Lujinxingia sediminis: one gene and its partner. The protein of the gene in region 2 interacts with the protein of the main gene of each other region in a pairwise test. Links are inferred from orthologs where the notes say so. Each region holds a gene or a part of one and is shown on either strand. Other genes may lie near its edges.

What was found. Proteins that work in one complex are often made in the same cells at the same time.
Region 1: the proteins of rlmB (region 2) and EA187_RS11050 interact in binary tests that used the Escherichia coli proteins (3 or more experiments, as listed by UniProt). The link is inferred for Lujinxingia sediminis from one-to-one orthologs.

The regions. Positions count from the first base shown.
Region 1 is NZ_SADD01000005.1:164,119-168,259, reverse strand. Bases 784-3,720 are described here. They hold EA187_RS11050 (NAD(P)H-hydrate dehydratase), read left to right. Parts: upstream 784-1,440; coding sequence 1,441-3,000; downstream 3,001-3,720. Other genes in these bases: EA187_RS11045 (dickkopf-related protein), read left to right, coding at 2,997-3,720; EA187_RS11055 (pyridoxine 5'-phosphate synthase), read left to right, coding at 784-1,387. Outside these bases: glmM (phosphoglucosamine mutase), read left to right, coding at 1-569; more of EA187_RS11055, read left to right, coding at 623-783; more of EA187_RS11045, read left to right, coding at 3,721-4,141. UniProt on the Escherichia coli protein: Bifunctional enzyme that catalyzes the epimerization of the S- and R-forms of NAD(P)HX and the dehydration of the S-form of NAD(P)HX at the expense of ADP, which is converted to AMP.
Region 2 is NZ_SADD01000002.1:540,578-544,228, reverse strand. Bases 1-2,999 are described here. They hold rlmB (23S rRNA (guanosine(2251)-2'-O)-methyltransferase RlmB), read left to right. Parts: upstream 1-1,132; coding sequence 1,133-1,867; downstream 1,868-2,999. Other genes in these bases: tuf (elongation factor Tu), read left to right, coding at 2,617-2,999; pyrF (orotidine-5'-phosphate decarboxylase), read left to right, coding at 378-1,136; EA187_RS07705 (proline--tRNA ligase), read left to right, coding at 1-381. Also shown: more of tuf, read left to right, coding at 3,000-3,651. UniProt on the Escherichia coli protein: Specifically methylates the ribose of guanosine 2251 in 23S rRNA.

The DNA of each region.
Region 1 (4,141 bases), on a different replicon or contig from region 2:
ACGGCATCCTGGCCCTCTGTGCCATCCACCTCCACGAGCAGGGCAAACTTGCCGACAACACCCTGGTCACCACGGTGATGAGCAACGTGGGCCTGGAGGTCGCGCTTCAGAAACGGGGCATCAACCTTGTACGCACCTCGGTGGGCGACCGCTACGTGGTCGAAGAAATGCGCAACGGCGGCTACACCCTCGGCGGCGAGCAGAGCGGCCACATGGTCTTTCTGGAGCACTCGACCACCGGCGACGGCTTGCTCGCCGCACTTCAAGTGCTGGCCATCATGCAGCGCCAGAAGTGTCCGCTTAGCAAACTTGCGCGCGTCATGAAGCCTTTCCCCCAGGTCTTGCTTAACCTGAAGGTGCGCGAGAAGCCGCCGCTTGAAGAACTTGAGGCCTTTCAGAAGATGGTCCGCCAGGTCGAGAGCGAGCTCGCCGGAGAGGGCCGCGTACTGGCGCGTTATTCCGGAACCGAGGCCAAAGCCCGAATCATGGTCGAAGGCCCCGATCAGCTTAAGGTACGTGCCTACGCCGAGGCGCTTCTCGCCCAACTTCGCGAACTCATCGGCGCCTGACTTTGTAGATATTTATCGGATTGATAGAGGAGTCTTCGATGAATCCCACCCGTATGCGCCCGAGGCTGGGCGTGAACGTCGATCATGTTGCCACCATCCGCCAGGCCCGAAACACGCGCTACCCCGATCCGGTCAGCGCCGCGGCCATCGCCGAGCTTGCGGGTGCCGACCAGATCACCATTCACCTGCGCGAGGATCGCCGCCACATTCAGGATCGCGACCTTCGGGTATTGCGTGAAACGGTGCAGACCCGCCTCAATCTGGAGATGGCCGCTACCGACGAGATGTTCAAGATCGCCATGGAGCTCCGCCCCGACATGATCACGCTGGTGCCCGAGCGCCGCGAGGAGCAGACCACCGAAGGCGGCCTGGCCGTGGCTGGTCAAGAGAAGGTCTTGGGCCCCTATCTTGAGCGTCTTCGCCGGAGCGGGGCGCATCTAAGCCTCTTTATCGACCCGGACCCGGTTCAGATCGAAGCCAGCGCGGATCTCGGCGTCGATATCGTCGAACTTCATACCGGCGACTATTGCGAGTCGGCTGCCGAATTCACCAATACGCTGGCCCCGTCCGAGTTTGAGCGCGACCACGAGTGGCGCCGTCTCCGCGACGCCGCCTCCCGGGCTGCCAGCGCCGGACTGACCGTGGCCGCCGGCCACGGCCTGGACTACAAAAACGTGCTAGCCGTGGCCGCGATCTCCGAGTTTGAAGAGTTCAATATCGGCCACAGCATCGTCGCGCGCGCCATCTACGTGGGCTTTGAGCGTGCGGTCGCTGAGATGATCGAGGCGCTTGCCGAAGGCCGCTCCCTGGCCGAGTAGCGCGATTCCCGCTGTGCTGTCCTCCCTGCCCTGACTTAGCGCCGAAGTGACCTATGCACCTTGTGACCCCCGCGTCGATGCGTGAGATGGACCGCCGCACCATAGAGACCATCGGCATTCCGGCCGAAGTGTTGATGGAGCGCGCCGCCCGCGGCGCGCTGGGCGTACTTCTGGAGCATTTTTCTCCGCAGCCCGGTGCCCGCATCGGCCTGCTCTGTGGCATGGGCAATAACGGCGGCGACGGGGTGGCGCTGGCCACGATGCTCGACCACCTGGGCTTTCATCCGGTGCTGGTACTGATGGGCACCCCGGAGCGTTTCGGTCCCGAGGCGCAGCGTTTCCATAAAGTTGCCGAAGCCTTAATCGGAGATCGTCACCAGCTCAACGGGCTGGACGCCGCCGGGGTGCGCCACGTTTTGAATTCGCTGCCTCCCTGCGAGCTGTGGTGCGACGCCCTTCTGGGCACCGGTCTTGATCGCCCGGTGGAGGGGCGATTTGCCTCGGCGGTGAAGTTTCTCAACGATCAGCCCGCGCCGGTCTTCGCGCTGGATACGCCCAGCGGTCTCGATGGTCGCACAGGCCAGGTGCTTGGCGTATGCACTCAGGCCGAGGTGACCGCGACCTTCGGCTTTCCGAAGATCGGACAACTCCTCGATCCCGCCCGTGGCTTCATCGGTACGCTCTGCCCGGTCGATATCGGCATTCCAACTCGGGCGCGCGACGCGGTCGGCGTCGAGGCCTATGCGCTGGACGCTGACTGGCTTCAGGGAAAGATCCCCCCTCGTCCTACACACGCCCACAAGGGCTCGGTAGGCAAGATCGCTCTTATCGGCGGTCGCGCGCCAACAACCGGTGCCTTGACCATGGCTGCTCGTGGAGCCTTGCTGGGTGGCGCCGGGCTGGTCTATCCCGGCACCGATCCTCAGGGGGTTCTCAGCGCTCGCGCCATCCCGGAGGTCATCGCGCGCCCGATCTTCGGCGACTCCGGGGAGCTTCAAGCCGACGCCCTGTCCCAACTTCTGGACGCAAGCGACACGCTGGTCATCGGCCCGGGACTTGGAACCGACGCGGCCGCGCGTCAGGCGCTTCGACACTGCCTGGCAGCGCCTCCCCGCCCAACTGTGATCGATGCCGACGCGCTCACCCTGCTGGCCCAAAACCCGGATCTTTTCCAGGCTGCCTGCGATCTGGCCTCATACGCTCCGGTTGTGCTCACGCCCCACCCCGGGGAGCTCGCGCGCTTGCTCGACCAGAGCATCGACGAGGTTCTGAGTGATACCGTGGGCGCAGCCCGTGCACTTCTCGCGCGCATCCCGGCGATCATCGTCCATAAGAGCGCGGCGACCGTAGTCGCCGCCCCTCATAGCCCGCCCGGGATCAACCGCACCGGCAACCCGGGCATGGCCACCGGCGGAATGGGCGATGTCCTCAGTGGTCTTATCGCCGCCTCCCTCAACGACCATCCCGACGACCCGTGGATGGCCGCCGCCATCGCTGTCTGCGTGCACGGGCTCGCAGGCGACGCCGCCCGCGACGCGGTGGGCACCCGCGCCACCACGCCCGGTGTACTCCTCGAGCAGCTCGGCGCGGTATGGCGCAGGTTTGAGGCATGAGCTGCGGGCGCCGTCACCTCCACACGCTGGCGTTGGCGCTCATCGCGCTGAGCGTCTCCGGGTGCGATAGCCCGACCGACCCGGCGGCACTCGGCACCCTCTGCCTGCCTCAACGCCCGGGATGCCCCGACGCAGTGAGCCTCTCTCGCAGTGGTGTCGGCCGAAACGCCCTGGAGGTGGAGGTCGCCACCAACCTCAGCAGCAGCGCCGACCTCTCACTGATCGTCTCAACCCCGTCTGAAATCGGCCTTCCTTCCGACACGCCACGCATCGAGGATCGCTGGTTGCTGGCGAGCCGGGACTACACCCTGGGAGCTGGCGAGCGCGTCATCGAACGCATTGAGCCCGCCGAGTTAACGGTTGCCCCCGAGCTGGTGTTGGAGCTTCAGAGCCAGAGCGCAGGCGGCATCGTCGAGCTTAACTACCTGCTGATCTCGGAGCCGCTGGAATGCATCGACGACAATGACTGCGCCCGACGTGAGCGCTGTGAACCGGTGTACGGGCGCTGCGCAAACTGCCTGAGCGACTCCGATTGCGCCCCCACCCAGAGCTGCTCACAGCAGAACGGTCGCTGCTTTCCCGAAGCGCAATCCGGCTGCCGCTCCGCCTCCGGCAGCAGCCCGACAACCCCTCTCATGCTACTCACAGCGATGGGATTCTTCGTGTTCAAACGCCGCCAACGGCGCGCAGGAGCACGTGTGCTTCCCGGGGCCGCCCTGGCACTCGCCCTACTAGCGACTGCCCCTGGCGAGGCGCAGGCAGCTCCGGGGGCATCGTTGAGCATCGGCGGGGGAGGCCGCCTGCTCCTTGGGGAGTTCGCGACCGGCGCAAGCCCCGGCTGGGGGATAGCCCTCAACCAGGAGTTTCGCTGGCGTTTTGCCGGCATGAGCCTGCACTTTCTAAGCGGCAACCACGCCACGAGACATGACAGCCCTCCCTTTGAGGCGCACGCTCAGACTTTTGCATTGGGGCTCGGACCGCGCGGCTATTACCCCATCGGCCCGATCGAGGCGCAGCTCGGCCTCGACTACATGCACGTCGGGCTGGCCGGCACCGGGCTTGTTCAGAACACCGGGCTTCACCGCGACTTTCATGCCCTGGGCGGTATCGCCGCAGCGCGCTGGAGTTTTGGGGACTTTCA
Region 2 (3,651 bases):
ATTCTGGCAGCAGTAATCGAGCAGAATCACGACGATGACGGCATCATCTTCCCGATGGCGGTGGCCCCCTATCAGGTGGTGATCTGCCCGCTGCACCTTAAGAACGAGCTTGTGGTCTCGGAGGCTGAGCGTATCTACAGCGAGCTTCAGGCTGCCGGTGTGGAGGTGATTCTCGACGATCGCGATCTCCGAGCGGGTAACAAGTTCAAAGATGCCGATCTGATCGGGATTCCCGTGCGCCTGACGCTGGGGGGACGCGGTGTGGAAAATGGCGAGGCGGAGGTGAAGGTGCGCCATCAATCCGAAAACGAGATGATCCCCTTGAGTGAGGTGGTGGATCGGATCAAAGCGTTGACCAGGGACGCGCGAGGGGAACGATGACTGATCTGGGAGCTCGCGCCGCCGGGCTTGTCCGCGAACGCGTCGTGGTAGCGCTGGACTTCGACACACTGGATGAAGCGCTGGAGCTTGTGGAGACGCTTGGCGAGCGTGTGGCGCGCTACAAGGTGGGGATGCGCCTCTTTACGCGATATGGGCCGGAGATCCTCAACGCGCTGGATGCCCGGGGAGCAAAGGTCTTTCTCGATCTGAAGTTTCACGACATCCCCAGCGTGGTCAGCGATGCGTGTGCGGCGGCTGCGGAGCATCCCGGGGTCTTTATGCTGACGGTGCATGCGAGCGGTGGCGAGGCGATGTTGCGCCAGGCGGTACGTGGTGCGGAGCGCGGGCGCCCTGAAGATCCTCCGCTGGTCGTTGCGGTCAGCGCGCTGACCAGCCTCAAGTCCCGGGAGCTTCCCTCGGTGGGCGTGGGCATGGGGGTGACGGACTGGGCTGAAAAATTAGGAGCGTTGGCGTTAAAGTCCGGTGTCAACGGGGTAGTCTGCTCGGCGCACGAGGCGGAAGGCTTGCGCGCGCGAGTCGGTACCAGGCCGGTGCTGGTTACCCCGGGCATTCGTCTGGAAGATGTGCACATCGCCGGTGACGATCAGGCGCGCACCATGACGCCCGGGCGTGCGATGGCTTCCGGGAGCACATATCTCGTGATCGGTCGCCCCATTTACCAGGCTCCAGATCCGGGCGCGGCGGTCGATGCGGTCTGCGAGTCTGTCATGAGTTGGTTGGAGGAGATCCGATGATTGTCTTTGGTGTGCATCCGGTCGAAGAGGTCCTGGCACGGGCCCCACGCTCGGTGGAGGAACTCTATGTCGTCGGTCAACTCGGCGATCCGAAGTTTGAGAAGATCGCACAGATGGCCGAGGATCGTCGCCTGAGCGTGCGCACTGTGAGCGCTGAGGAGATGGACGCCCTCTGCGAGGGGAACCATCAACGGATCGCCGCGCGCGTGGGCTCCTTCCCCTACGCGAGCCTCGGGGAGGTGATCGAGCGCATCGGCGATCGCAGCCCGGCGTGTGTGCTTGTGCTGGAGCAGGTCCAGGACGCGGGCAACCTGGGAGCAATCCTGCGTAGTGCGGCGGCCTTCGACGTCGATGCAGTGATCGTGGCCAAAGATCGCGCTGCGGGGGTGAGCGCGGCGGTGGTGCGTGCGTCGGCCGGGATGGCCTTTCATGTGCCGGTGGTTCAGGTCACCAACATCGCGCGCGCGCTGCGGGAGCTTAAGGAGGCCCAATTCTGGGTGGTTGGTACCCTGGCTGAGGGGGGCTCTGCGCTTTGGGAGCAGGATTGGTCCATGCGCGCGGCTCTGGTCATGGGGGGGGAGCATCGAGGCATTCGCCCGAACGTGGCGAAAGAGTGCGATTTTCGAGTGACGATCCCGCTTCGCGAGGGTGTGGAGAGTTTAAATGTGTCGGTAGCGGCGGCGATTGGGCTCTACGATCGCGCGAGATCGCTAGGAATAGCGTCAAAATGAAAGAATTTACGCCGATCGAAAAAAGCGGTCGCTTTTCGCTTGACACCCTTTCGAAGGGGCTATATCTATCTGCCCCTGCTGACGGGGCCGCACAAAGCACGACGCGGTCATCGATGTAAGACGTAACCGACAGCGTTTGCTGGCGTAGCTCAATTGGTAGAGCAACTGCCTTGTAAGCAGTAGGTTGCAGGTTCGAGTCCCGTCGCCAGCTTTTTTCGAGAAATGAGGTTGACTCAATCCTCGAAGTCACATAGTAGGTATCGCGCCCGGTGGGGTTCCCGAGCGGTCAAAGGGACCAGACTGTAAATCTGGCGGCTCAGCCTTCGCAGGTTCGAATCCTGCCCCCACCATGAGAGACGTTCTGACCGAAGCGATAAACCGGGTCAGTCAGCGCGGGAGTAGCTCAATTGGTAGAGCATCAGCCTTCCAAGCTGAGGGTTGCGGGTTCGAGTCCCGTCTCCCGCTCTCAACACATAGCGAGTCAACGATGCAGCGCCGTTGACGAGCGTTCACGCCCTCGTAGCTCAGCAGGTAGAGCACTTCCATGGTAAGGAAGGGGTCATCGGTTCGAATCCGATCGAGGGCTTGCGGCAAAGCCACTGGACGCAAGAGCCCCTGGAGACAGGGGCTCAGCGATGTTGTCAGGTGGCAACGTCGTGCGGTCCAACAGTGACCAGGCGCTGCCCGTCCAACCCAAGCATTTGTCCAAACGTACATTTGGCGACACACCGCCAGAGGAGTTGAGAATCATGGCCAAGGAGAAATTCGAGCGCACGAAACCCCACGTGAACGTCGGGACCATTGGTCACGTCGATCACGGGAAAACCACCTTGACCGCGGCGATCACTCGAGTGCTCGCTGAAGCGTCTGGCGGCGATGTGAAAGCGTTCGACGAAATCGACAAAGCTCCGGAAGAGCGCGAGCGCGGCATCACGATCTCGACCTCTCACGTTGAGTACGAGACGGAAAACCGTCACTACGCTCACGTGGACTGCCCGGGTCACGCTGACTACGTCAAGAACATGATCACCGGTGCGGCGCAGATGGACGGCGCCATTCTGGTGGTTTCGGCCGCTGACGGCCCGATGCCGCAGACCCGTGAGCACATCCTTCTGGCCGGTCAGGTCGGTGTCCCCGCGATGGTGGTTTTCCTCAACAAGGCCGACATGGTCGACGATGAGGACCTGCTTGAGCTGGTCGAAATGGAAGTTCGCGAGCTTCTGAGCAAGTACGACTTCCCCGGCGACGACATTCCCATCGTGATCGGTTCGGCGCTTCAGGCGCTGGAAGGCGAAGCTGGCCCCTACGGTGCCGACGCCATCCTCAAGCTGATGGCCGAAGTTGACCGCTACATCCCGCTGCCTGAGCGCGCCACCGACAAGACCTTCCTGATGCCGATCGAAGACGTGTTCTCGATCTCGGGTCGCGGTACGGTCGTTACCGGTCGCATCGAGCGTGGTGTGATTAAGCCTGGCGACGAAGCCGAAATCGTCGGCCTTCAGGAAAAAGCGGAGAAGACGGTTGTTACCGCCGTTGAAATGTTCCGCAAGTTCCTCGATGCCGGTCAGGCTGGCGACAACGTCGGTTGCCTCCTTCGCGGTATCAAGAAGGAAGATGTCAAGCGCGGCCAGGTTCTGGCCAAGCCGGGCAGCGTGACCCCGCACACCAAGTTCGCCGCCGAGATCTACGTGCTGACCAAGGAAGAAGGCGGACGTCACACTCCCTTCTTCGCCGGTTACCGCCCGCAGTTCTACTTCCGCACCACCGACGTTACCGGTGAGATC